Regions from separate parts of the Paenibacillus sp. NPDC057967 genome, predicted to be linked through region 3. Evidence: a T-box and tRNA genes for the amino acid it is inferred to sense, from the RefSeq annotation. Region 3 holds a T-box; the other regions hold tRNA genes.
The links. The T-box of region 3 lies ahead of ACFVSO_RS21650 (arginine--tRNA ligase). A T-box ahead of a tRNA ligase gene usually reads a tRNA of that ligase, here a tRNA-Arg.
Positions count from the first base shown of each region.

Region 1 (8,098 bases), on a different contig from region 3:
CGCCCGGGTAGAAACGTACGTTTTCAAGTAAAAGAACGTCGCCGTTCTCCATTGCAGCAACTTGTGCTTCTACGGCTTCGCCGATCGCTTCGTTCGCTTTCGTTACCGGCTTGCCCAGCAGTTCCGACAGACGTACAGCGGAAGCTGTGTGACGAAGCTCTTCGACGACTTGTCCGTTCGGACGGCCCAGGTGGCTCGCCAGAATCACTTTTGCACCTTTTTCGATCAAAAAGTTAATCGTTGGCAGCGTCTCGCGAATACGCTTATCATCCGTAATTTTGCCGTCTTCGAGCGGCACGTTGAAGTCCACGCGGACGAATACACGCTTGCCTGCCAATTCTGCTACGTCACGCACACTCTTCTTGTTCATGGTTGAAATCCTCCCCAATAGTGGTTTCTGCCGGCTTATCGGCCATATCTATCTCTATAAAGCAAAAGGCGCCCCTTCACCCTAAAAGGAAGGAACGCCCATAGTCCGGCCCTGCGAGGGCGCAAACCAAGGGCCGAAGCTCTTACGTAAGGAGCCGCGGCCCATCAGCTTTCTTTCCTTACAGACCTTTGCTTGCGATATAAGCAGCAAGATCAACTACGCGGTTGGAATAGCCCCACTCGTTGTCATACCAGGAAATAACTTTAACCATGTTGCCTTCAACTACCATAGTCGACAGAGCGTCGATTGTGGAGGAAGCTGGGTCGCCGTTGTAGTCGCTGGATACCAGCGGCAATTCGTTGTAGTTCAGAATGCCTTTCAAAGCGCCTTCGGAAGCTTCTTTGAACGCTGCGTTAACTTCTTCAACCGTTACGTTAACTTTCAGCTCAGCAACCAGGTCAGTTACGGATACGTTAGGCGTAGGAACACGCATAGCCATACCGTTCAGCTTGCCTTTCAGCTCAGGCAGTACCAGCGAAACAGCTTTCGCAGCGCCTGTGGAGGAAGGAATGATGTTCTCTGCAGCAGCGCGAGCACGGCGCAGGTCTTTGTGTGGTACGTCAAGTACGGATTGGTCGTTTGTGTACGAGTGAATCGTTGTCATCATACCTTTAACGATACCGAATTTATCGTTCAACACTTTAGCGAATGGAGCAAGACAGTTGGTTGTGCAAGAAGCATTGGAGATAATGGTGTGTGCAGCTGCGTCGTATTGGTCTTCGTTAACGCCGATAACCACAGTGATGTCTTCGTTCGTTGCAGGAGCGGAGATGATAACTTTTTTAGCGCCGCCTTGCAGGTGAAGCTCAGCTTTTTCTTTTGCTGTGAAGATACCAGTGGACTCAACTACGATCTCAGCGCCTACGGAACCCCAAGGCAGATCAGCAGGGTTGCGCTCAGCGAATACTTTGATTTCTTTGCCGTTTACAACCAAAGCGCCTTCTTTTGCTTCAACAGTAGCGTCCAGAACGCCATGCGTTGTATCGTATTTCAACAGGTGAGCCAGCGTGTTAACATCTGTCAGGTCATTGACTGCTACGATTTCCACCTCAGAATTGTTCAGCGCAGCACGGAATACGTTACGGCCGATACGTCCAAAACCATTAATACCAACTTTAACCATTGTTTGTTCCTCCTAAGCGTTTTTGGATTGCTATAAAAAAATATATTTCAAGACGTGTCCCGGGGGCTGCTAATGCAGGCCGTTCCTCGTCATGATGCCTTATTATCTAGTTCTCTTCTAGTAAACTGGCCATCTCCAGCGCCGCAGCTTCGTCGGTGACGAGCACGTCGTTATGGCCGAATCGCATCACTGCCGCAATCGCTTCGCCTTTGTTCTTGCCCCCGGCGACGCCAATCACTAATTCAGTGTTAACGATATCCTCGAGCCGTAACCCTACGGTCTGCATTTGGTGAACAACGGCTCCGCTTCGGTCAAAATAAAATCCGAATGCCTCGGCCAGTGCGCCCTCCGCTTCGATCTCCGCTACAACTTCGCTGTCCAGCTTCCGTCTTCTCGCCATGATCATGGCGTCCCCGATCCCGTGTACGACAATTCGCGCACTTCGGATCACGTCAACGATCTCCCGAATGTTGGGCTCTTGCATCAAGGAAGCGAATGCCTCTTCACCCAGATGATCTGGTACATGCAGCAGCCGATAATGTCCGCCTGTCCGCTTCGCCATGGTCGAGGCCAGCGTATTCGCTTGATAATCCAAGCTTTCGCCAAGTCCGCCTCTTGCCGGTACGAACCAGATATCCTTCATAGCTGTTGTTGTCGTAAGCTGATTGGCTACCTGGGCAATCGTCGTGCCCCCGGTTACCGCTACGACATCTCTCGGCTTCAGCGCGGTGCGAAGCACTTGGCACGCTACCCTTCCGAGCTCGCGCTTCGTCTGAATCGACGTCTCGGAATCGCCTTGCACAATGATGACCTGCGATAGCCCGTATGCCCTGCGCAGCTTCTCCTCCAGTTCGGACAAGCCGAACATCGACTTGTACAGAGGCTCCAGCTGTTCGAGTGCGCTGCGGCCTTGCTCGCTGATCCGCATGCCCGCCGTATGAATCTCCAGCAGGCCTTGCTCCTTTAGGAAATCGGTCTCTGCCCGAAGCATTCTCTCCGTCATATCCAGCGCATTCGCCAGTGTACGGCGGCCGATCGTGTCCGATAGCATTACCTGATGCAGGATCATGTACCTCTTCCGCATGACTTCCAGAAGCTCAGGCACAAGCTGCTGCTGCAGTTCAATGAGCTGTCGCATCTCTTATCCTTCACTCCATCGGTCATTAGCATAATGGGATTCAAAGAATTGTTGGGACTGAATCCGTCCCGCATGTTCATTTTAAGTCCCACCTCTATTTTAACGAAAATAAGCGCAGCCTGCAAGAGTCGAATCGCGTTTGAAAACGATTTCCGACATCTTTTTCACAAATTTAATTTTCCCAGCCTTCTTGCTTTAACGGCGTGAATATCATATAATCATCTCTGCTACTGTTTTTTGAAGACGTGCGCCCGTGGTCCAATGGATATGACGTAGGCCTCCGGAGCCTGAGATCTAGGTTCGATTCCTAGCGGGCGCGCCACTATTCGAATAGACTTAAGCCGTTCAGCCTCATGCTGAGCGGCTTTTTTGCATACTGCAACTAACCTGTACATGATAAGCTGCCTCCGTCCTGCAACAAATCTAAGTACAATAACGTTTATATGAACAAATATAAAACAACCCATGTCTGTCGATATTTGGAGGAAGTTATGAAGCGGAAAAACAAGCGTTTGCTGCTGGCAGCTTTTGTACTCGTACTAGCCATTGTTGTTCTTCAATCAAAGGCCGTGCCAAAAGCCTTAGCATCTATTGCAGCAACCCTATATGTAAACTCTCATTACGCCGGGAAGAATCTCTCATTCACCGACGTGGAATATGAAACTCATTTCGGCCAATATATCGTTTCGTTCAAAAACCGCATCGAAAGCATCCATTTAATGATGTACCCTAACGCTATGCCTGTCTTCGTCCAATATGATCCTCTCGATACGAGCAGATAAGCCCTTCACATTTTCCCTCGTATATCGGTACATAAATGAAGGCTGCGACATACTATCCTCCTGTTCCCGCTTTTGATCGCTTCTCTTGTTTCTGCCAAAAATCCGGCGGTTCATAGCTAATCAGCGTATAATCCAGTTCATCACCCTCAGGCGTCGCCAATTGGACTAGCAACAATTTATCCGGTTCAACCGGACGAAGATCGCTCGTCTTGATCGTAATGACTTGCACACCGAGACGCTGCGGCCTGCCGATTACAACGATCTGATTGCCTTTCGTATAGACATCGATCACGGCAGTCTGGAAGACGACGAGATACAGATCGAGGTCCGTTGGATTCTGGAACATCGGGAAATCAACTCCCACCTGCTCCTTAAACGTCATCTCCCCGGAGAGACCAATATCGTATGTAGCAAACAACCGATGAAGGGCAGTGTCCACATGCGATGCGATATTGCTCCACCTGCCGCCCCAATAGGTGCTATGCCAATGCTCGTGGTAGATCGGCCTTTTATAGCTGGGATCTTCCTTAATCGTTCTGAACGGAATTTGGGTTCCAGCCGCCCGCACTTCGTTAGTAGGGAGCGTGTGCTCAGGATAGAGCTTAGCTGCTTCCAGCCTCTCTTCGGATTCAGGAATCGTCATTGGCTTCTTGGGCTCCAATTTATCGAGCCGCCGTTCCAGCTTCTCCACTGTTGCGCAGCAGCCATCCAGATCCGACCTGGTTGCTGCGGCGGGCCTCGATAGGAAGAACCCCCCTATACAACAGATCAACACAATAATCCCCAGTGACCCTATCCCTGCTCGGAAACGATGCATACCATCACCTCGTCCATAACTTGCGCCGATCTCTTGCGATTTATTGCATTATTGAAGAAAAAGCAGATTTCTTCAAAGCGTTCCAATCTTTCTTCACCTTCAAACTTCAGCGGGAGATCGATGTCATGCTGGGGGCGATCCAAGCGGTTATCCCGCAGCTCAGCGAAATCATCCTTGAACAGGGCACAGACGAGAAAGAACGGAAGCTATGTCTGGAGGATTTGCACAAGCTGAAACATGCCGTCAGCTATTATGAATGGCTGCAGCGCTTCGTCAATGACCTGCAAAACGGGCTCTACTTTACGGAGCGGACAGAAGCGTAATTGTAGGGTTTGGCCTGAAAAATCAATTTCTTTGACCATCTTTGACTTTTTGATTTTAATCCGTTATGATAGGAATACGAATTTTTGATTCATGCTTTTACGTAGACGAAGGAGGACTGGTTCGAAATGAATTTTGTGCCTATGGTTATTGAGCAAAGCAATCGGGGGGAACGTTCATACGACATCTATTCCCGCCTGTTGAAGGATCGCATCATATTTCTAGGCTCTGGCGTGAATGACGTGGTAGCCAACTCCATCATCGCGCAAATGCTGTTCCTGGCGGCGGAAGACCCGGATAAGGATATTTCCCTATACATCAACAGCCCTGGCGGTTCCATTACAGCCGGTATGGCCATTTATGATACGATGCAATACATCAAGCCGGATGTATCGACGATCTGCGTAGGTATGGCCGCGTCCATGGGCGCGTTCCTGCTGACAGCAGGTGCTAAGGGTAAGCGTTACGCGCTTCCTAACAGCGAAGTCATGATCCATCAGCCGCTTGGCGGCGCTGAAGGCCAAGCCAGCGACATCGAGATCCGCGCTCGCCGCATCCTGAAGATGCGCGATAAGCTGAACCACATTCTGGCGGAACGTTCCGGCCAGCCGCTCAGCCGCATCGAGCAGGACACCGACCGCGACTACTTCATGAGCGCAGCCGAAGCTCACACTTATGGCCTCGTAGACAAAGTCATCGAGAAGGTCTAATCATTCATAACGCAGAGAAACCTCCCTTCCACTTTTGTGGAGGGGAGGTTTTTTAATTTGCGGACGCTACGTTTATGCCCCAAAGTCTGTCTCTGCTTAATCGCGAAACCCTCACTTCAAATAATCAACCAGCTCTCGCAGCGGCTCCCCGCTGATAAAAGCATACTTCAACTTAACATGATCAATAATGACGGAATAGGGTTCATTCAGCCACAGCTCATAATTCCTCACCCGCAAGCTTTCACCTTTGCGCTCTAGCCAAAAGGAATAGTCTGGATCACCGTTGGTCGGCAACTCTCTGTCCTGCCATTGTAGTGGTCGCACAATATCGTCGATTCTCTTAATCGTTTGCTGCTGCTTTATCTGGCCAAAAGACGTGGGATTGGCGTTCAAATCCGCAACTTTCATAACTTCCATTGGTTCGGCTGCACATCCGGTTATCAACATGTAACAGACGATCAAAATCATAACATTTTTCAACTAACCCAGCCCTTTTCATTTAATGAGTATGGATGGCATGGCTCACGCAAGCTACCTTCTCTTACTAACAAGACACCCTTCATCACCGCTAAGTTGCAAATGTTATGTCGATTAGAGCTTTTTCTAACGTGTAATGTAGATTAGCTGTTGCCATTTCGCTGTGCCAGCAGGCTTTCCGCGAATAACTGTTTCTCACAACACTATTTCCCCATTCCAGCCACTTTCCCACAATTAACATTTCCTCACAACACTATTTCCCCATCGCAGCCACTTTCCCACGATTAACGTTTCCTCACAACACTATTTCCCCATTCCAGCCACTTTCCCACGATTAACGTTTCCCTACAACACTAATTCTCCGTTCCAGTCACTTTCGCACGATTAACGTTGCCCCATTCCCATTCCAGAAGCCCCCCGCCTCGCTCCTCCCATTTTTTTCTGGTCCATAGTGACTTTTATCACATCTTTCCAATTCCTGCTCATGCTATATTGGCATCACAACGACAACAGACAAATGCAACAGAGAGATAGTCAGGAGGAGTACCTATGGAGATTGAAGCGCTGCTCAAGGTGGAGCAGCTTGCGTTGAAGAAGCTGCGCATTTTCCGGCAAAGCCTGTGGCGGTACCTGTCACGTTCCATGCTGGCAAGCATGTTTATCGGTTTCGGCGTTATCGTCGCATTCAAGACAGGCAGCTTCTTTTATGTCGAGCATTCTCCGCTCACCTATCCCATGGCCGCCCTCACGTTTGGCACAGCCATTATTCTGATTAGTTATGGCGGAGGCGACCTGTTCACCGGCAACACCTTCTACTACAGCTACGCCGCCCTGCGCAAAAAAATGCGCTGGAGCGATACCACCAAGCTATGGATTTTGAGCTATGGCGGCAACATCCTTGGCGCTGCGGTGTTTGCACTCCTGATCTGGCTGACCGGACTATTCGCCGATCCGAATGTGAACGGGTTTCTGCTTGAGGTCGTGGACAAAAAGATGCATACGCCTATGGTAGAGCTGTTCTTCCGGGCGATACTATGTAACTGGCTCGTCTGCCTGGCCTTCTTCGTACCTATGGGGCTCAAAGGGGACGGTGCCAAAATGTTCGCCATGATGCTCTTCGTATTCTGCTTCTTTATCTCGGGCTACGAGCATAGCATTGCGAATATGTGCACCTTCGCGATCGCACTTGTCCTGCAGCAGCCGGGGACGATATCGCTGGACGGCATTCTGCATAACCTGATTCCTGTCACAATCGGCAATCTGATCGGGGGAAGCGTGCTAATGGCCGCGATGTACCACTACGTAAACAAACCATTTATCGAGGAATAAAGGAGACTATCATTTATGAAAAAATCAAGAATCGTCATCATCGGTACGGGAGCTGTCGGCTCGACGACCGCTTATACTTTGCTGCTTCGCAATCGCATGGATGAGCTGGTGCTCATTGACGCCAATGCTGATAAGGCCGCAGGAGATGCGCTGGATATGAACCACGGCATGCCTTACCTGGGCGGCGCTAAGGTTTGGGCAGGCACTTATGAAGACTGCAAAACAGCCGATATTATCATCATTACGGCAGGCGCAGCGCAGAAGCCCGGAGAATCGCGGATCGATCTTTTGAAAAGAAATATCGCGATCTTCGACAGCATCATTGATCAAGTGCTCCTTCATACGCGAGATGCAATTCTGCTTATCGCATCCAATCCGGTCGACATCATGAGCTACAGATCGTGGAAGAAGTCGGGCCTGCCAGCGCATCGCGTGATCGGCTCGGGCACGCTTCTCGACAGCGCGCGCTTCCGCTATCTGATCGGACAGAAGCTGCATATCGATCCTCGCAGCGTACACGCTCACATCATCGGAGAGCACGGCGATTCGGAGCTTCCGGTCTGGAGCCTCGCGAACGTCGCCGGAACCGAGCTGCAACTGAGCGCAGAGGACAAAGACGAGATTTTCCTGAATACTCGCGACGCCGCATATCAGATCATTCAAGCGAAAGGCGCAACCTACTACGCCATCGCACTGGCGCTAGACCGCATCTGCACAGCGATTCTGGACGATGAAGGAGCCGTCTTGAACGTCTCGACTCTGCTGGAGAACTACCTTGGCGTATCGGATGCTTATCTGGGCATTCCATGCATCATCGACCGCAGCGGCGTTCGCTCGACGCTGGAGCTGACTCTTACCGATCTCGAGCAAGATCTCTTCACCCAATCGGCGGACAAATTGAAGAATATCCTTGCTACACTTGAGGGCTGAAGCTCGATAGGCAGTCGATAAGACAAGTCATCAGTTCGCTT
Region 1 is NZ_JBHVQB010000009.1:35,953-44,050, reverse strand. Features, by position in the region: gene ACFVSO_RS22300 (phosphoglycerate kinase) at 1-370, opposite strand, end outside; gene gap (type I glyceraldehyde-3-phosphate dehydrogenase) at 549-1,553, opposite strand; gene ACFVSO_RS22290 (sugar-binding transcriptional regulator) at 1,660-2,691, opposite strand; tRNA gene ACFVSO_RS22285 (tRNA-Arg) at 2,939-3,013, shown strand; gene ACFVSO_RS22280 (hypothetical protein) at 3,183-3,473, shown strand; gene ACFVSO_RS22275 (hypothetical protein) at 3,526-4,290, opposite strand; gene ACFVSO_RS22270 (hypothetical protein) at 4,416-4,613, shown strand; gene clpP (ATP-dependent Clp endopeptidase proteolytic subunit ClpP) at 4,740-5,321, shown strand; gene ACFVSO_RS22260 (hypothetical protein) at 5,433-5,738, opposite strand; gene ACFVSO_RS22255 (formate/nitrite transporter family protein) at 6,348-7,127, shown strand; gene ACFVSO_RS22250 (L-lactate dehydrogenase) at 7,143-8,057, shown strand.
Region 1: it encodes a tRNA-Arg, which carries the amino acid that the T-box ahead of ACFVSO_RS21650 (arginine--tRNA ligase) is inferred to sense. The anticodon was not compared.

Region 2 (8,098 bases), on a different contig from region 3:
TCAACAGGATGTTCTCGACGTCCTCACCGACATAACCCGCTTCTGTAAGCGAAGTGGCGTCCGCGATTGCGAATGGCACGTTCAAAATTTTTGCCATCGTCTGAGCCAGCAAGGTCTTGCCGGAGCCCGTAGGTCCCAGAAGCAAGATATTGCTCTTCTGAAGCTCGACATCTTCAATTTTGCTGCCGGAATTAATCCGCTTATAGTGGTTGTATACCGCTACAGACAGCGATTTCTTCGCGGATTCCTGACCGATAACATAGGAATCGAGAATAGCTCGAATGTCCTTCGGCTTCGGAATGTCCTTCAGATCGAGCTCTTCTTCATTGCCGAGCTCCTCTTCTACGATCTCTGTACACAGCTCGATGCATTCATCGCATATATATACGCCAGGACCGGCTACCAGCTTGCGCACCTGATCCTGGGATTTTCCGCAGAACGAGCATTTCAATTGGCCTTTCTCGTCATTGAACTTAAACATGCACTCACCCCTTCGTATAGGTCATCGTCAATTATACAAGGCCCGGAGAAGTAATGACCTTATCGATCAAACCATAGGCCAAGGCTTCATCCGCGCTCATGAAATAGTCGCGATCAGTATCGCGGTCAATCTTCTCGTACGGCTGTCCGGTACGATCGACATAGATTTCATTCAGCTTCTGCTTCGTTTTCAGAATCCAGTCAGCATGAATCTTAATATCTGTCGCTTGGCCACGCACGCCGCCAAGCGGCTGGTGAATCATTACTTCGGCATTAGGCAGCGCAAAGCGCTTGCCTTTGGCGCCCGCCGTAAGCAGGAGCGAGCCCATACTTGCAGCCATGCCCATGCAGATCGTGGATACATCCGGTTTGATGTATTGCATCGTATCGAATATCGCCATGCCCGACGTTACAGAACCGCCAGGAGAGTTAATGTAGAGATGAATGTCCTTCTCCGGATCGTCGGCCGCCAGGAAAAGCAGCTGGGCGATAACAGAGTTCGCGACGTCATCATCAATCGCGCTTCCAAGAAAAATAATGCGATCCTTCAGCAACCGGGAGTAGATATCATAGGATCGTTCTCCGCGATTCGTCTGTTCAACTACGATCGGTACCAGATTCATGCGACCAACCTCTTTTCGTTTTGGAGTGTATATTGCTCACTCATTGTATCACGTACTTGTTTTCATGTCATTTTTCCGAATACTACAGTATACGGCGACGGTCAATCGATATGTACGCGGATTATCCGCATATGCAAAGCTAAAAACCAATATGTAGGGTAAAAATAAGGCACGTATTATACACGCGCCTTATCTTGGGGTACTTCCTATTCTTCTATACCAGCCAAAGCCGGGGATGTCTTAAGCAGTTTTGCTGTTCTCAAGAAGGAACTGAATCGTTTTGCGAAGCAGGATATCTTCTTCCAGGTTGCTGATGTTGCCGTTCTTCTCGAAGATGTCGCGCAGCTCTTCAGCAGGACGGTTGTATTGCGTGGACAGCTTCTCCAGCTCTTCCGTCAGATCAGCATCAGTCGCCTCGAAGCCTTCAGCTTTCGCGATTGCTTCCAGCACCAGGTTGTTGCGAACGCGCTTCTCAGCATCGGAACGCATTTGGCCGCGAAGCACTTCTTCGCTTTGACCGGAGAACTGGTAGTACAGATCAAGGTTCATGCCTTGCATACGCAGGCGGTTTTCGAAATCCTTCACCATGTAATCTGTTTCAGTGTCGATCATCGATTCAGGAATTTCCACTTCAGCCGCTGCAGTCGCTTTGTCCACGACAGCTACTTCGCGAGCTTGCTCCGCTTCTTTTTCCTTATTCACTTTCAACTTGCTTACAAGATCTTTCTTGAACTCTTCAAGCGTATCGAATTCGCTGACGTCTTTTGCGAACTCATCGTCAAGTGCCGGCAAGGATTTGCGTTTCAGCTCATGCAGCTTTACTTTGAAGATCGCTTGCTTGCCTGCCAGGTGCTCAGCGTGGTAGCTCTCTGGGAACGTTACTTCAACGTCCTTGAAGTCGCCAAGCTCCATGCCTACTACTTGCTCTTCGAAGCCTGGGATGAAGGATGCGGAACCCAGCTCAAGGGAGTAGCGCTCGCTGAAGCCGCCTTCGAATTGCTCGCCGTCTACATAGCCGTCGAAGTCGATAACGGAGATGTCGCCGTTTTGAGCAGGACCTTCCTCTACAACTGTCAGCTCGGCATGACGTCCTTGCAGACGCTCCAGCTCAGCCGCGATTTCTTCTTCCGTCACTTCCGCTTGAACCGCTTCAACTTCAAGACCTTTGTACTCGCCAAGCTGAACTTCAGGCTTAACGGTTACTTTAGCGTTGAATTTGAAGGATTGGCCCTTCGCGAATTGCGTTACGTCAATCTCAGGACGGTCAACCGGCTCAAGATTGTTTTCTTTCACAACAGCTGTGTACACTTCAGGCAGCAGGATGTCGATTGCGTCCTGATACAAGCTTTCTACGCCGAAACGGGATTCAAAAATGCCCCGTGGCACTTTGCCTTTGCGGAAGCCAGGTACGTTAACCTTTGCTACCACTTTCTTAAAGGCTTGGTCGAGTGCGACCGTTACTTTCTCAGCGTCTACCTCGACGTCGATCGAGACGAGGTTCTTGTCTATTTTTTCCCAAGTTGCTTTCATTTTATGCCTTCCCCTCCAAAAATGCGCATGCATCACAAGTTTTCACGTTACATAAACCATTCCATTATAAACAAGATGGACAAGCTTTTCAAGGCTAGCCTTCATCGCCGCCAGTTTGGAGCAGCATGGCCACTCCGCGAAGCGTTCTGCACGCCTGCTCGTAGCGGAATCTGAGGCTATCCGTAATCCCATATGTATCGCGTATATCGTCGTCATTCGCCGAACCGTAGACCGTCAAGTTAAGTGTCAAGTGCAGCGCTGCCGCGTAGCAATCGACGGTCTCGTCATTGTCGTGCAGCATCCATCTGTATGCGGATGTGCCGTACAAATATTCCAGACTTTCCTTCCACAGCTCTCTGGCAAAATGAGGCAGCGTCGGATCATCCGTCTCGGCGATCGTCGCCGTTCGATCCAGAATGCGCCCGATCGGCTGCGGGAATTCATCCAACGTTAGCGGCGTCGCTTCGATCTCCAGCTCTGCGTGCTCGTCCAGCCGCTCAAGCGTCAGCGTACCCGATACTCCGCGCTTGCGCAAGCATTGCAGAGCTTTGAATTGCAGGAGCGGATGAATCGTCTCGCTTCGCAGCCATTCCAATATCGTCTCGGTTACTTGACTGTCATCTATGTATGCCGCTCTCTCCAGCGCGAGCATTTGCTGATCCATCATGGGATGATGCTGCATAATATACATCACTTGATGGATGTAAGCTTCATCTTGAACGGGCGGCTTCAGCAATTGCTCCCGGAGCGTAGCTTCTTCATTCTCGGCATCGTCCGTCTCGAGGCCAGCGCCTCTTTGCGTATCGTCGGGGAATGCCATCTCCAGCCAGCCAAGCAGACTGTCCCATTCCTCGTAATGCCGCTTCTCCTGACCTTGGCACTGCAGAAGAAAGGTTAACAGCTCTTTGGCTTCGCCATATTGCTCCGCCTCCAGCATTCGGGTCAATTGAATTTGATATTGATCCAGCATGCTGGGAAATAAATAAACATTGTCTTTACCCTCTGTATGAGGGTCTTGAGGAGTTGTAATGATAACACCGCCTTCGAGTAACTCCCGTCTTGCTTAAGGAATCAGCCTGTAATCTTGGGTACGATTATAACACGCCGAGTCGCAAGAAAAAAATGCCGAAGTTTTTTTGAGAATATCTAAAAAATGGCTTGCAATACCTCTACGTCGCATGCTATATTATTACTCACGCGTCCCAGTAGCTCAGTCGGATAGAGCACTCGCCTTCTAAGCGAGTTGTCGGGGGTTCGAATCCCTCCTGGGACGCCATAGCATCGCATATACAGCTGCTCGTTGAAGCCGATATCCGGCTTTGGGAGCGGCTTTTTTGTTGTTTGGCGATGCGCTTTGTTATACGGATGCATGCTTGTTGTATGTATTTGTGCAAACATTTTTTTGTATACTTGTAAGCATTTCGCGTATGTGATTGTTTGCTCAAGCTGTAAGCCGAGTTTCTCGGCTTGCAGGCTGCTTCCAGCTCGGCTTGGGCGCTGTAAGCCGATTTTCTCGGCTTGCAGACTGCTTTCAGCTCGGCTTGGGCGCTGTAAGCCGAGTTTCTCGGCTTGCAGGCTCTTCCAGCTCGGCTTGGGCGCTGTAAGCCGAGTTTCTCGGCCTGCAGACTGCTTTCAGCCGGGCTTGGGCGCTGTAGGCTTCTGCCGCTTGCATGACTCGTATCCTACATACCCATTTTTCGTTCGTCCGAAACGGAAACGAAAAAGCTCCCCGCGCGAATCTTGCGGGGAAGCTCGAATAAATCCGGTCACTATCTAATGCTGCTAGAAATTTCAATCGACAACCGGCCTCATCCTCATCACACTGTCAGCTGACCATTGATGAAACTCCCCTCCAAAACAGCTGCATACTACCAAAGCTCCACCGCACCGCCTATATAACCACAGGCACGCCCATATCGTTCACCTGGACGTATTACAAGCTAGTTACAAAGACCTGCGCACGATTAAGGCTAGTTTGCCGGAGAGACAGACACATACACACTACATCTACTCACCATCCGTGCAGTTGCTCTACCTTCTCTTCGCGCTACTCCCCCAGCGCAAACTTGCGCAACTGCTCTACCTTCTCCTCTGTCAGCTCGCCGCTGTTGTCGAAGATCAGGATGCTGCTCTCAGGGATGTCCCAGTTGATCGCAGGCACAAAATCAACCCGCTTCTGGAAATCGCCCCAATTCTCCAGCTTCCACGTATCGCGCTCTGTTCCTCTGCCGACAATCCGGCTGTGCTGCAGTTCCATGTCCTGCAAGGTTACAACAATCACCTTTACGTCCACCTGCGCTTTGGTAAGCCGCGCAGCAGCAAGGACATCCTCGATCCACGCCTGATTTTTCAGCTCCGCTGTAAACGGTGAAATCATAAAGACGTTTTGCCCTGCAGCCAAGTTCTCGATACATACATCCTTGGCGGTGTCGTATTCCAAATCGCGCAAGTTCTTTTTATAGAAATCGGAATCACGGTCCTTAGGGTCCAGACCCTGCATCTCCAGTATCGCTTCCACAAATCGTCCGCCAATCGTATCCCGATCGAGAAACGCCGCCGGCATAAACTGGCTAAGCTTCCGCGCCACCGTCGTCTTCCCTGTTCCTGCTACTCCTACAAAAAACACCAGTTTTTGCATCCTGTACGCCCCCAAAACATTTTAGGACAAATTATAACATGGATGCCGATCAAAGAGTATCTGCAAGCACCGCTTCCACATCACGCCTGATATGCTCGTCCGCCAACACGCTCTCCTGAAACGAATTGCGTCCTGTCTCATCATCTGAATAGAGCGCGGACGACGTCATGTCTTTAAAGGCTTGATGCAAATTGTTGTCGAACCAGTCCGTCTCCCGGTCCGCATCATTGCGAAGCACCGACCGCAGGACGGCAACACCGCCCTCATTCGCAAAGTAAGCCAGCACGACCGGTGCGGATTCGGAATCCGTCTCCACCTCAACCTCAGCGCATGGTTCTTCTCCGCGGCGCACGATTCCTCTTACCCGAGCACTTCTAACGTTCACTGTCTCTATCTCCTCTCACTCGTTAAAATAGTTCCATCGATTCAATATGATGCTTCGTATCGCTAGTGCCGCATTCATGCAGCAGCTTATAAATGCGGCTAATAATGTCGTCATATGCGCCATTCAGTGACTCGTCGTTATTGGGCGAGTAGGGACTGCCTGCGAAGTGGAACGTCTGCGCTTCATCCATGGATGACAGCTCCTCAAACAGCTCCCTGAGCAGATTGACCTGATCTTCGTTCGCATGAATCTCCAGCTCATAAGCCGCCGCCCCTTGATCCTCTAATATTTGTCCGGCTTGTACGGACACATAAAAGGTTTTATTGCCTTCAAACCTTTCTTCATGACGATGCTCATCCATCATTTTATACCCATTCCTTCCATTTTCAAATTGCCTCTCAACGTCATGCTATCCAGCTTAGCTTCCCCCGTTGGACAGACATTTTATCCCTTTTTTCAGCATATAACTGTTATTATCGCAACTGGAGTCCAGCATAGAGAGGAATGAGAAGGATGTGCGGAATAACCGGCTGGATTGATTGGAACAGCGACTTGACCAGAGAAAGCGACAATCTGGAGCGCATGACGGATACGCTTGCCCCGCGCGGCCCCGATGCGGCGGGCACCTGGATTACGACCCATTGCGCGCTTGGACATCGCCGCCTCTCCGTTATGGATCCGGAGAATGGCGCCCAGCCCATGATTCGGTATACGGGAGACGATCAGTACGTGGTCGTCTATAACGGAGAGCTATATAACGCTCCAGAGCTCAAGAGGGAGCTTGCGAGCCGCGGACGCTCCTTCACGACAACCTGCGACACGGAAGTGCTGCTTGTCGCCTTTATGGAGTGGGGAAGAGCTTGCGTGGAGCGATTCAACGGCATATTCGCCTTTGCCATTTGGGACATGACCGCCCAAGAGCTGTTTCTCGCCAGAGACCGGCTAGGCGTCAAACCGTTGTTTTTCAGCCAACGGGATAGCTTGTTTATTTTTGGATCAGAGCCAAAATGCATTCTGGAGCACTCAGCCGTCAAGGCGGAGGTTGGAGCGGAAGGTCTGGCCGAAATCTTTGTCATCGGTCCGGCGCGAACGCCGGGTCACGGCGTGTATAAAGACTTGAGCGAAGTAAAGCCCGGGCAGTGCATGGTCGTAAACCGGGCGGGAGTGAAGACGATCACATATTGGCAGCTAAGAAGCACGCCGCATGAGCATGACGTACAGCAAACAGCGGAGCATGTCAGAGAGCTGCTGGAGGATACGGTCATCCGCCAGCTTATTTCCGATGTCCCCGTATGCACACTGCTGTCAGGCGGTCTGGATTCAAGCGCGCTGACGGCGCTGGCGGTCAACTATTATGCCAAGAACGGGCAAGGCAACGTCCATACGTATTCCGTCGATTACCAAGACAACGACAAGCACTTCCAGGCGCATGCCTTCCAGCCCAATAGCGATGCGCCCTGGATTGAACGAATGACCTCGCATCTGGGTACGGTCCATCACCCGATCCAGTTCGATACACCGGAGCTGGTTACAGCGCTGCACAATGCGACGCTCGCCCGCGACTTGCCGGGTATGGCCGATGTGGATGCTTCCTTGCTGCTCTTCTGCCATGAAATTAAGAAGGGGGCGACTGTCGCCATCTCGGGTGAAGCCGCAGACGAAATATTCGGCGGTTATCCGTGGTTCCACCGGGAGGAAGCGCTTCAGGCTGATACCTTCCCGTGGTCGCTCGCCACAACGATGCGCGCAGACCTGCTCTCGCCCGACATTGCAGCCTGGATCAGACCGCAGGAATACATCGGCGACCGCTACGCTGACGCGGTAGCGGAGGTGCCTCAGCTGGTGGGTGAGGACGAGACACGCAGACGGATGCGGCGCATGTCTTATTTGAACATCACGCGATTTATGCCCACACTGCTGGATCGGAAGGACCGGATGAGCATGGCTGCCGGGCTCGAAGTCCGCGTCCCCTTCTGCGATCATCGCCTGGTGGAGTACGTGTGGAACATTCCGTGGGAGATCAAGGCAGCGGGCGACCGGGAAAAAGGAATCCTGCGCCAATCGCTGCAAGGCATTCTTCCCGACGACGTCCTGTGGAGAAAGAAAAGCCCCTACCCGAAGACGCATAACCCGAATTATCTTACGGCCGTCAAAGGCTTGCTGCTGGATGTATTAGATGATCCTACCTCCCCCCTGCTTCCCTTAATCAATGTGAAAAAGATCAGGGAGCTTGCGGAATCCGATACAGCCAGCTCGAACCTCCCGTGGTTCGGTCAGCTGATGTCCGGACCGCAGCTGTTCGCGTATCTCTATCAAGTCAATCTGTGGCTGAAGCACTATAAAGTTTCGATCGGTTAGCATATAGCAGAGAAGGGCTGCCATCAAGTCATCGCGACTTGCGGCAGCCCTTTCTGTTACCCTCAATTTCCTTCTTTCCCCTAA
Region 2 is NZ_JBHVQB010000003.1:590,246-598,343, forward strand. Features, by position in the region: gene clpX (ATP-dependent protease ATP-binding subunit ClpX) at 1-481, opposite strand, end outside; gene clpP (ATP-dependent Clp endopeptidase proteolytic subunit ClpP) at 513-1,103, opposite strand; gene tig (trigger factor) at 1,344-2,633, opposite strand; gene ACFVSO_RS10105 (hypothetical protein) at 2,728-3,603, opposite strand; tRNA gene ACFVSO_RS10110 (tRNA-Arg) at 3,833-3,909, shown strand; gene ACFVSO_RS10115 (hypothetical protein) at 4,165-4,305, opposite strand; gene ACFVSO_RS10120 (P-loop nucleotide/nucleoside kinase family protein) at 4,681-5,271, opposite strand; gene ACFVSO_RS10125 (hypothetical protein) at 5,321-5,656, opposite strand; gene ACFVSO_RS10130 (hypothetical protein) at 5,679-6,020, opposite strand; gene asnB (asparagine synthase (glutamine-hydrolyzing)) at 6,170-8,014, shown strand.
Region 2: it encodes a tRNA-Arg, which carries the amino acid that the T-box ahead of ACFVSO_RS21650 (arginine--tRNA ligase) is inferred to sense. The anticodon was not compared.

Region 3 (8,098 bases):
CATTTTCACCAAATCGGCGTTGCGGTTGCGCAGATAGAACGCCCAGTCGGCCCGCAGCAGATTGCCGTACGTATCCTCGCGAAGCTTGCGGAGATAGCCCTGCTGAATGCTCTTGTCTACAATCGCTTGATGCCGCCCGATGAAGCTTTGTCCTACGATGATAAGCACATACAGAGCCAAGATAGCAGCCAAACTTTGCATGAATGGCATACGCTTGAACCATTCCAGCAAGCCTGCCAAGTAGCCATAGTCATCTGCTTTCAGCTCGATGAGGCCTGTGATGCCGAGCAGCGGAATGATCAGCAGGATGCCTGCCGATTGCATCATGCCGATCACGAGCATGCCAGCGAAATTGAACACGAGCCGTCTCCCGGCAAAACGAAGCATATCCTTCATAAAATAAGCGATCGCTCTCATCGCGGCTTGCCTCCCTTGTCGAGGCGTCCGGCCCAAGCATCCTTACGCCACAACCTGAATCAGCCCTTCCCGGTGGAGCTGCTCCATGAAATCCAGCACCCTGCGCTCGCACTCGGGACGCTCAATCGCATAATCGAACATGAGCGCTTCCACCACTTGCCGGACTGTCGCTGAGCCTTCCAGCCGGGACCAAATATCGCCTCCGATATCGCCTAGATTGTAATAAGCATAGGTGCTGGTATGGAGCAGCACTTTCTCCCCGTCCACATCTGACGCCAGATGGTCCTCTGACTGTCTAACGAGACTGTCCAATGTTAATGCCGCGATCATAGCTCTGCGCCTCCTCTATATGGCTTACAATTAAATCCACTAACTCATGGGCAGTAAATAACGAAGGTGTGCGTTTCAGCCTGTACGCCGGAATTTCCCTCACAAGAGTGGTTATGGCTCCAAAATGCCACTTCAGCAAACCAAGCGGCGGAATAATGGCCCGATGGAAAGTGTGCTGCAGCAAAGCTTGAAACTTCTCCGCCTTCTGAATGGGATGAAGCGATACACGCTCGTTCCTGCAAGGCTCCTTCACCAATTCGAAAACGCCGCCGAGCGGCAAGGCTTCGCGCTGAAGCCGTTCGACCGCTACCGCATATTTCATGCGCCTCGCCACAGTATCTCCGCGCTGCACCTCGCGTGTATAGATCGTGGGCAGGCTGCTTCTATTCAGATCAAAGTGAGGCAGGCACTCCTGCCATAGCTTCTGCTCCGGCAGAGCCGGCATAACCACAGGTGCTGCGCCGCCCTCCGGAATCGAAACCGGAATGACATCATCCGTCAGAAAGCCGTAGCCGCGCTCCAGAAAGGCCCGCGTCAGCGTTGACTTGCCTGCGCCAGATTGCCCTACGAATGCATAGGCCTTGCCCTGTATAGCAATCGCGCTTCCGTGCAAGGGCAGCACCCTTCTCTGTAACAATAGAGCGGATACCGCGTAGCCATCCAAGAACAGCCGCAGCTTCTCGATCGGTGGATTCCCGATTGGCGAGACGACAATCTTATTGCCATCGCGGACAAGATAATGGGCTGTGTTCTCGATCAGGAACATTACAAAATTCTCTTGAACCACATAAGCCTCATTCTCCCCCGCCAGCTCCAACCATAGCTCCTCCAACTGGCCGTAGGTTACAGCTACATCCGAGGGACTCTCTAAGTCGTTATCCAAATCATGCGCCTCAGCTGGCGGTATGTCGCTTCTGAAGCGCAGGCCAAAGGCCGAATATCGATAAGTCAGGGCAACTGTCGTCATCTGCAGGACCTCCTATTAACGTAATAAGCCCTCATCCCAGCTAATATGGAATAAGGGCCTTTCTCACGAGTATGTATGCGCTTACTAGCTGCCAAAGCCAATGCTGGGATCGGATCCCGGATTGGAACCGGAGCCGGAACCTGATCCTTTGCCGGGCTTATGCGGTTTCTTCTTCATCGTCATGCTCACATTCAGCACTTCCAATTGCGGTACTTTCCATTCCTTCTTCTCCAAGGCCTAACACCTCCTTCTGACGGGTGGTATCATCCTGCATGAATGAGTACGGAAGCGATCTGCGAATGATCCAATGTTCTTAATTAAGAACGATTGTGTCCTAATATTAAGGAAATTTTAAGATTTTGTCAATTTGTTTTTTAGTCCATTTAGAAGTGGTCAGACGCCATAGTTAGGACTATGGAATTAATTCCATACTAGGAGCGATTTACCAGTAAATTCTGGTAGAAGGCAATATTGGCGAATGTCCTGAGAAATGCACTTGGCAGGCTACAGGACCTGCCGCATCGCATGCAGAATTAACTAGAAGCTGAGCTATGTCACAGGTTAAGGAGATGTGTGTATGGAAGTCCAATTAAGATCGCTTTATGCCTCACTCAAAATCCCTCCTTCTCTGCCCATAGAGGAATGGCTGACCTTAGGCCGCACAGCGGCTCTTACATTCTTGGCAAAAGGGGAGTACTGGGTACGATCAGGTGAGACTTCGGATTCAATCGGCATATGCATCGACGGGCTATTTCGGATTTTTTATGAGACACCGGGTGGCGATGAGCATAACAAAAGCTTCTGCTCGCGTCATGATTTCATTGCGCCGTATGGAGCGCTGCTTCAACGCATCCCTTCGTACTTATCGATTCAATCGCTGCAAGAAAGCCAAATTCTCGTCTTCCGCTACGAGCAATTAGCCGCCTCTTATGACCGTCATCCAGGATGGGAGCGGTTCGGCCGGATCGTCGCCGAGCAGCTGTTCGTGAAGAAAGAAACAAGAGAGCGCGAGCTGCTTCTCTTGACCGCCGAAGAGCGCTACCGCCTGTTTTTATCGCAATACGGGCATCTTGAAAGCGAGATTCCACAATACCACATCGCCTCTTATCTTGGGATTACACCTGTAGCGCTCAGCCGAATTCGAAGACGCATAAACCTGGGTTAATGCGCCTTATTCTCCTCCGTTTTATAGTGGGACGTAAGGAGGAATGGTGATGATGCAAGCAAACGGACATACCGTTCTTATTACAGGCGGTGCCTCGGGTATCGGATTAGCGTTAACCGAGCAATTCATTCAGCACGGCAATAAAGTTATCGTCGTGGGGCAAAACAAGCAGAAGCTGCATGCATTAAAGGAAAGGTATCCAACCATCTCCACGCATGCATGCGACCTTCGCAGAAAAGATGCCATACAAGAGCTGGCCGCAGCGTTGTATGAGCGACATCCGACATTGAATATTCTCATTAACAATGCGGGCATTCAGCATAATTACGACTTTATAAATGGCGTTGAAGCCGACTTGATCGAGGAAGAGATCGGAATCAATCTGACCGCTCCCATTCTGCTGATCGCCGAGCTGCTTCCGCTGCTGGCCCGTCAGCCGAAATCAGCCATCATTAACGTATCCTCAGGACTCGGCATCGTCCCCAAAAAATCGGCTCCGGTCTACTGCGGCACAAAGGCTGCACTGCATATTTTCACCAAGTCGCTGCGCGATCAGCTTAGGGGATCACCTGTACAGGTATTTGAAATCATACCGCCGATTGTGGACACCGCCATGACCCGGGGCAGAGGGCGCGGCAAACTATCGCCGGAACGGCTTGCCGAACAATTTTTTCGCGATTTCCGGCATAATCGACTGGAAATCGCCATCGGCAAGGTCAAAATATTGAAATGGCTGAATCGCTGGTTCCCTTCTGTGGCCGAAGCTATATTGCGTCATTCATAAGGGGCTTGCGTTTTGCTGCCGAATCGTTATAATTGGTAAACATATCGAACAATCCACGATTGGGAGAGTAACTGCCAGCGGAAGTTCAAGCGAGCCGGGAGAGTGAGAGCCGGTACGGATGCAGCAGTGAAGCGGACCCATGAGATAGGCTTCTGAACCTTCAGAGTAGGAAGTCTCGGCTGCGGCCGTTATCCGTTAGAGTGGCTGAACGTTCCGTTCAGCAACAAGAGTGGTACCGCGAATGCATGCGCCTTCGTCTCTTTTCCAAGAGACGAGGGCGTTTTTTATTAGACAAAGGAGGATGCTAGGATGTTAATCGAATGGATGAGAACACGCATAGCCCAGTCTGTGCTGGAATTGCATGAGGAACTTGGCGCAGAGCGACCGGAAGTGCTGAAGATCACTGTAGAGCAGCCTGTACATCTGGAGCACGGGGACTACTCGACGAATATAGCTATGCAGCTGGCCAAAACACTGCGCAAGTCCCCCTTGCATATCGCAGGACTGCTGAAGAACAAGCTGGAGAGTGATTCCGAGTTCGCCGCTCTGGCCCGTCTGATCGAAGTTGCGCCGCCCGGCTTTTTGAACGTGCACATCGACTGGAACGTCTGGGCCCGCCGCGAGTTTCCTTCGCCAGCTTTGACTGGCGGCAAAGCGATTATCGAGCACACCTCCATCAACCCGAATAAATCCGCGCATATCGGCCATCTGCGCAATTCATGTATCGGCGATACGCTGGCCCGCATTCTGAAGAAAACAGGCCGTGAGGTTGAAGTGCACAATTACATCGATGATCTGGGCAATCAGCTTGCTGATACCGTAGTCGGACTGCTGCATGTTCCGCTGAACAGGAACCACGCCCGCTTCGGCGACTTCTGCTGGGACATTTACTCCGGGGTCAATCGAGAGTATGCGGCGAATCCCGTCAAGCTCAGCGAACGGACGAATGTGCTGCATGCGCTAGAGGAGGGGGATAACGGCCTGTCCTGGATTGGATTGCTCGTCGCGGAGCGCATCGTGCGCGAGCATCTGGAAGAGATGAAGGCATTCGGCATTCATTATGATTTGCTCGTATGGGAAAGCCAGATCGTAAGAGAAGGATTCTGGCAGGCGGCATTCGAGCTGCTGAGGGACACATCCTCTTTCGTGCAGGAGAAGTCCGGCAAGCTGGAAGGCTGCTGGGTGCTGAGACAATCCACAAACGATGCGAGTGAGAAAGCGACAGAAGCAGAAGAGGCCGATCAGCATCAGATGGATAAGGTGTTAGTGCGGTCCAACGGCATTCTGACCTATACCGCCAAGGATATCGCCTACCACCTATGGAAGTTCGGACTGCTGGACAAAGACTTCTCCTACCAGCCGTTCTCAGACGGTCTATGGTCGACGCATCATGGAGGCGCCTCGTCCTCTGCATACGGCAAGGCCTATACCGTCATTAACGTCATCGACTACCGACAGGAATATCCGCAGGCGATGGTGAAGCAGGCGCTAGAGGTGCTGGGCTATACCGAGCAAGCAGATAAGCTGCGCCATGTAAGCTACGGGGTCGTGTCGCTGAGCCCAGCCGCAGCGGAGGAGCTTGGCATTGATGTGTCGTCCGGCAAATCCTCCTATGCCATGTCCGGCAGACAAGGCGTGGGCATTAAGATCGCCGATCTGCTTGACCGGATGGAAGGCGTCATTGACGAGAAGCGTTCGGACGCAAGCGGACTGTCCAGCCGCATCATCGGAGCGGCGGCGATCCGTTATTATCTCCTGCGCTTCGCCTTGTCGACGGAAGTGGTATTCGACCTTCAACAAGCGACTGAGGTAACCGGCAATACCGGCGTTTACTTGATGTATGCGTACGCCCGCGCGGCGAATATCATGGCGAAGACGGCAGAGAACGGCACAAACAGTATTGCCATACCAGCTGAAGCCGCACCTAAGGAGAAAGCGGAGCTGGCTTTGATCCGCCATATGGCCGCTTGGGAGGATACGCTCCATGCGGCCGCCCGCGAGCTATCTCCGACAATCATTTGCAATTACGCTTACGAGCTGGCTTCCCTGTTCAATAACTTCTATGCAGCTTGTCCGATTCTGAAGGCCGACGAGGATACAAAGGCATACCGTCTGTGGCTCGTCTCCTTGTTCCAGCAGGCCATGGGCGAGGCGCTGGATACGCTTGGTCTTCCGGCTCCTGCACGCATGTAGACCCCCGGTCTTACTCCTTATTTTTGCTAGAAGCCGCGCTTGTCCACGCCTCTCCCTTCCACCTTACATAAGATGGATCATAACGGATTCCAGAGAGGGATGAGGCTGTGGGCAAACGAAAGGACGAGCTAGTGATTACGCTTCGCAAAGGACGAAAGGAGTATATCTCCAAAACTCCGCTAAAGGGTGTAGACCGCGTTATCTTTGTCTACAATGGGCAGTTCACCAACGCGCCGAACACGACCCAGATCGCGAATGGCGCAGGCCGAAGCGGTACTGCAGGCAATAACGGAGTGATTAATTCTCCGGATACGTTCCAGCAGCAAAGCGTCGGCGCAGGCGGCATAGCGAAGAACAAAGGATTGAAGAAGGGAAGCAAGCATAAGGACAAAGATCGTTCACGCAAGCATCACCAAGAGAAGGAAGTCGTCATTCTCATTAATGAGCAAGTGGTCAGACTGCCTCAGGGCCAAGAGCTTGCATCCGCAACCCAAGTGGCAGGGGCCGCCGGCAGCTACAGCGCGGCCGGAACCAACTCCGCAATTGACAGCCCGCGCACCAAGCAGCAGCACGCCGTTGGCGGCGGCAGCGGCAGTGTCGGGGAGAATGAGCTTGTTGGCAAAAAGAAGAAACAATAAAGCCATTGCTCCTGCATAAACCGTCGGTGAACGGCCGGAAATGGGTCACCATGCACTCATTAATGGCGCTATTCGCGTCATCCGAACCAAGAGAAGCCTTTATTCCGCGAATACCGCGGAATAAAGGCTTCTTTGCCGGATTAATGATGGGAGCCTCCGCCCCCGCCGTTACTCTCTTGCTCGCCAGTCGAGGACTGCTCTTCCTCTGCCGATTGTCCGCCTCCGTGAGCGCCATGTCCCGCGCCCGACTCCGATACAATCTCCAGCATGGCGTCAATCTCGCCTTGCGCCGCTTCGGACAGAGCGTTCGCCGAACCTGTCAGCCAAGCATGGTTGAAAGGGCCTTCGACCGGAGAGTCCTTGTACTTCGGCTGGAGGGACATGACATAAGCCATGACGGAGTCCGGCATCCCCTTCTTATCCGTCCATAGCAGCGGTGCGTGCTTGCCCAGATGCGAGAATGGAGCAGCCGCAAGGGCGAGCTCCGGCGAAGCCTTCGCTACGAATGAGAAGTTATGGCCCGGCGAGTCGATGCCCCAGCCGAAGCCTGTCTCCGGGTCATTATACTTTGCGAACGCTACCGCATTCTCATAGGGATCGTCTCCAGCAATGCGGATGACCTTCCCGTATTGGCTCAGCTGCTCTTCGACTTTGGCCGATACGGCTGCTTCCGGCCCCAGAATATAGATGTTCGCTTGTCCGCCGCGCGTGCTCAATGCATCAATCGTCTCCTGCGGGATCTGGTCTTTCTGAACGTACAGCAGCGGCTCTGGCATATGGGCAATCCAATTGATAGCCGGCATCGTATATTCAGCGCTATCCATCGAGCCCACAATGACGGACTGCGGGATATCCTTCGTCAACCCGGCATAGTAGGCATCCACTGCCTTAGCAATGGCGGGAGCACTCGCTCCTTCAATTTGATCCGTTTTGTAACCAAGCGCCTTAACTTGAACCTCAACGTTCTCGCCCAGATTGCCGACCAGTATCACTTGGATACCGTCGTTGCTGTCCACGCCTTTGGGACGGAGACGCTTCAGCTCCTGCAGCGTCTCGTCTGGCAGGCTATCCTTATTGGCGAATAAGACGGGACCATCATTGGGATGGTGGATGAGATTCGCACTGACCAGAGCCGTCTGCCAATCCTTGGGATCAGCAATAATCACGCCTCCCGGCCGATTACTGTCCTCTGTGGCCATCCATAGCGTCTGCGATACGATAGCCGCCGCTTCCGCAGGCTGGGCCGTATTGATTCTTGTTGTATTTTTGGAAGCAATCCATGGTGCCGATGGGCCTCCCGCCATTCCGCTGGCTTCGGTATTCGCGGCAGGCTTGTCCGAACCGAAGCATCCCGTGAGCGTTAATAGAAGCGCAGCGGATACGATGCCCGCTTTCCATGTATGATTGAACATGCCAAACCTCCTGTATCCTGCAACTGGACTCCGTGCGTGTTGTCTCCCTGCTTTGGATATCCTTTACTTCGGGGACAAGCGCCGGGCAAGATCAGTATAAGGGGAGGTTTTGAAGATCCTGTGTAGATGTCCATTAACCCTTCGGCAGCCGGATATGAATCGTCGTACCATTACTATCGCTCTCTGCGTACA
Region 3 is NZ_JBHVQB010000008.1:282,193-290,290, reverse strand. Features, by position in the region: gene ACFVSO_RS21680 (ABC transporter ATP-binding protein) at 1-417, opposite strand, end outside; gene ACFVSO_RS21675 (lasso peptide biosynthesis PqqD family chaperone) at 460-747, opposite strand; gene ACFVSO_RS21670 (aldolase) at 713-1,714, opposite strand; gene ACFVSO_RS21665 (paeninodin family lasso peptide) at 1,799-1,948, opposite strand; gene ACFVSO_RS21660 (Crp/Fnr family transcriptional regulator) at 2,292-2,879, shown strand; gene ACFVSO_RS21655 (SDR family oxidoreductase) at 2,929-3,663, shown strand; T-box leader at 3,710-3,927, shown strand; gene ACFVSO_RS21650 (arginine--tRNA ligase) at 3,973-5,856, shown strand; gene ACFVSO_RS21645 (hypothetical protein) at 5,964-6,494, shown strand; gene ACFVSO_RS21640 (cell wall-binding repeat-containing protein) at 6,635-7,906, opposite strand; gene ACFVSO_RS21635 (sensor histidine kinase) at 8,040-8,098, opposite strand, start outside.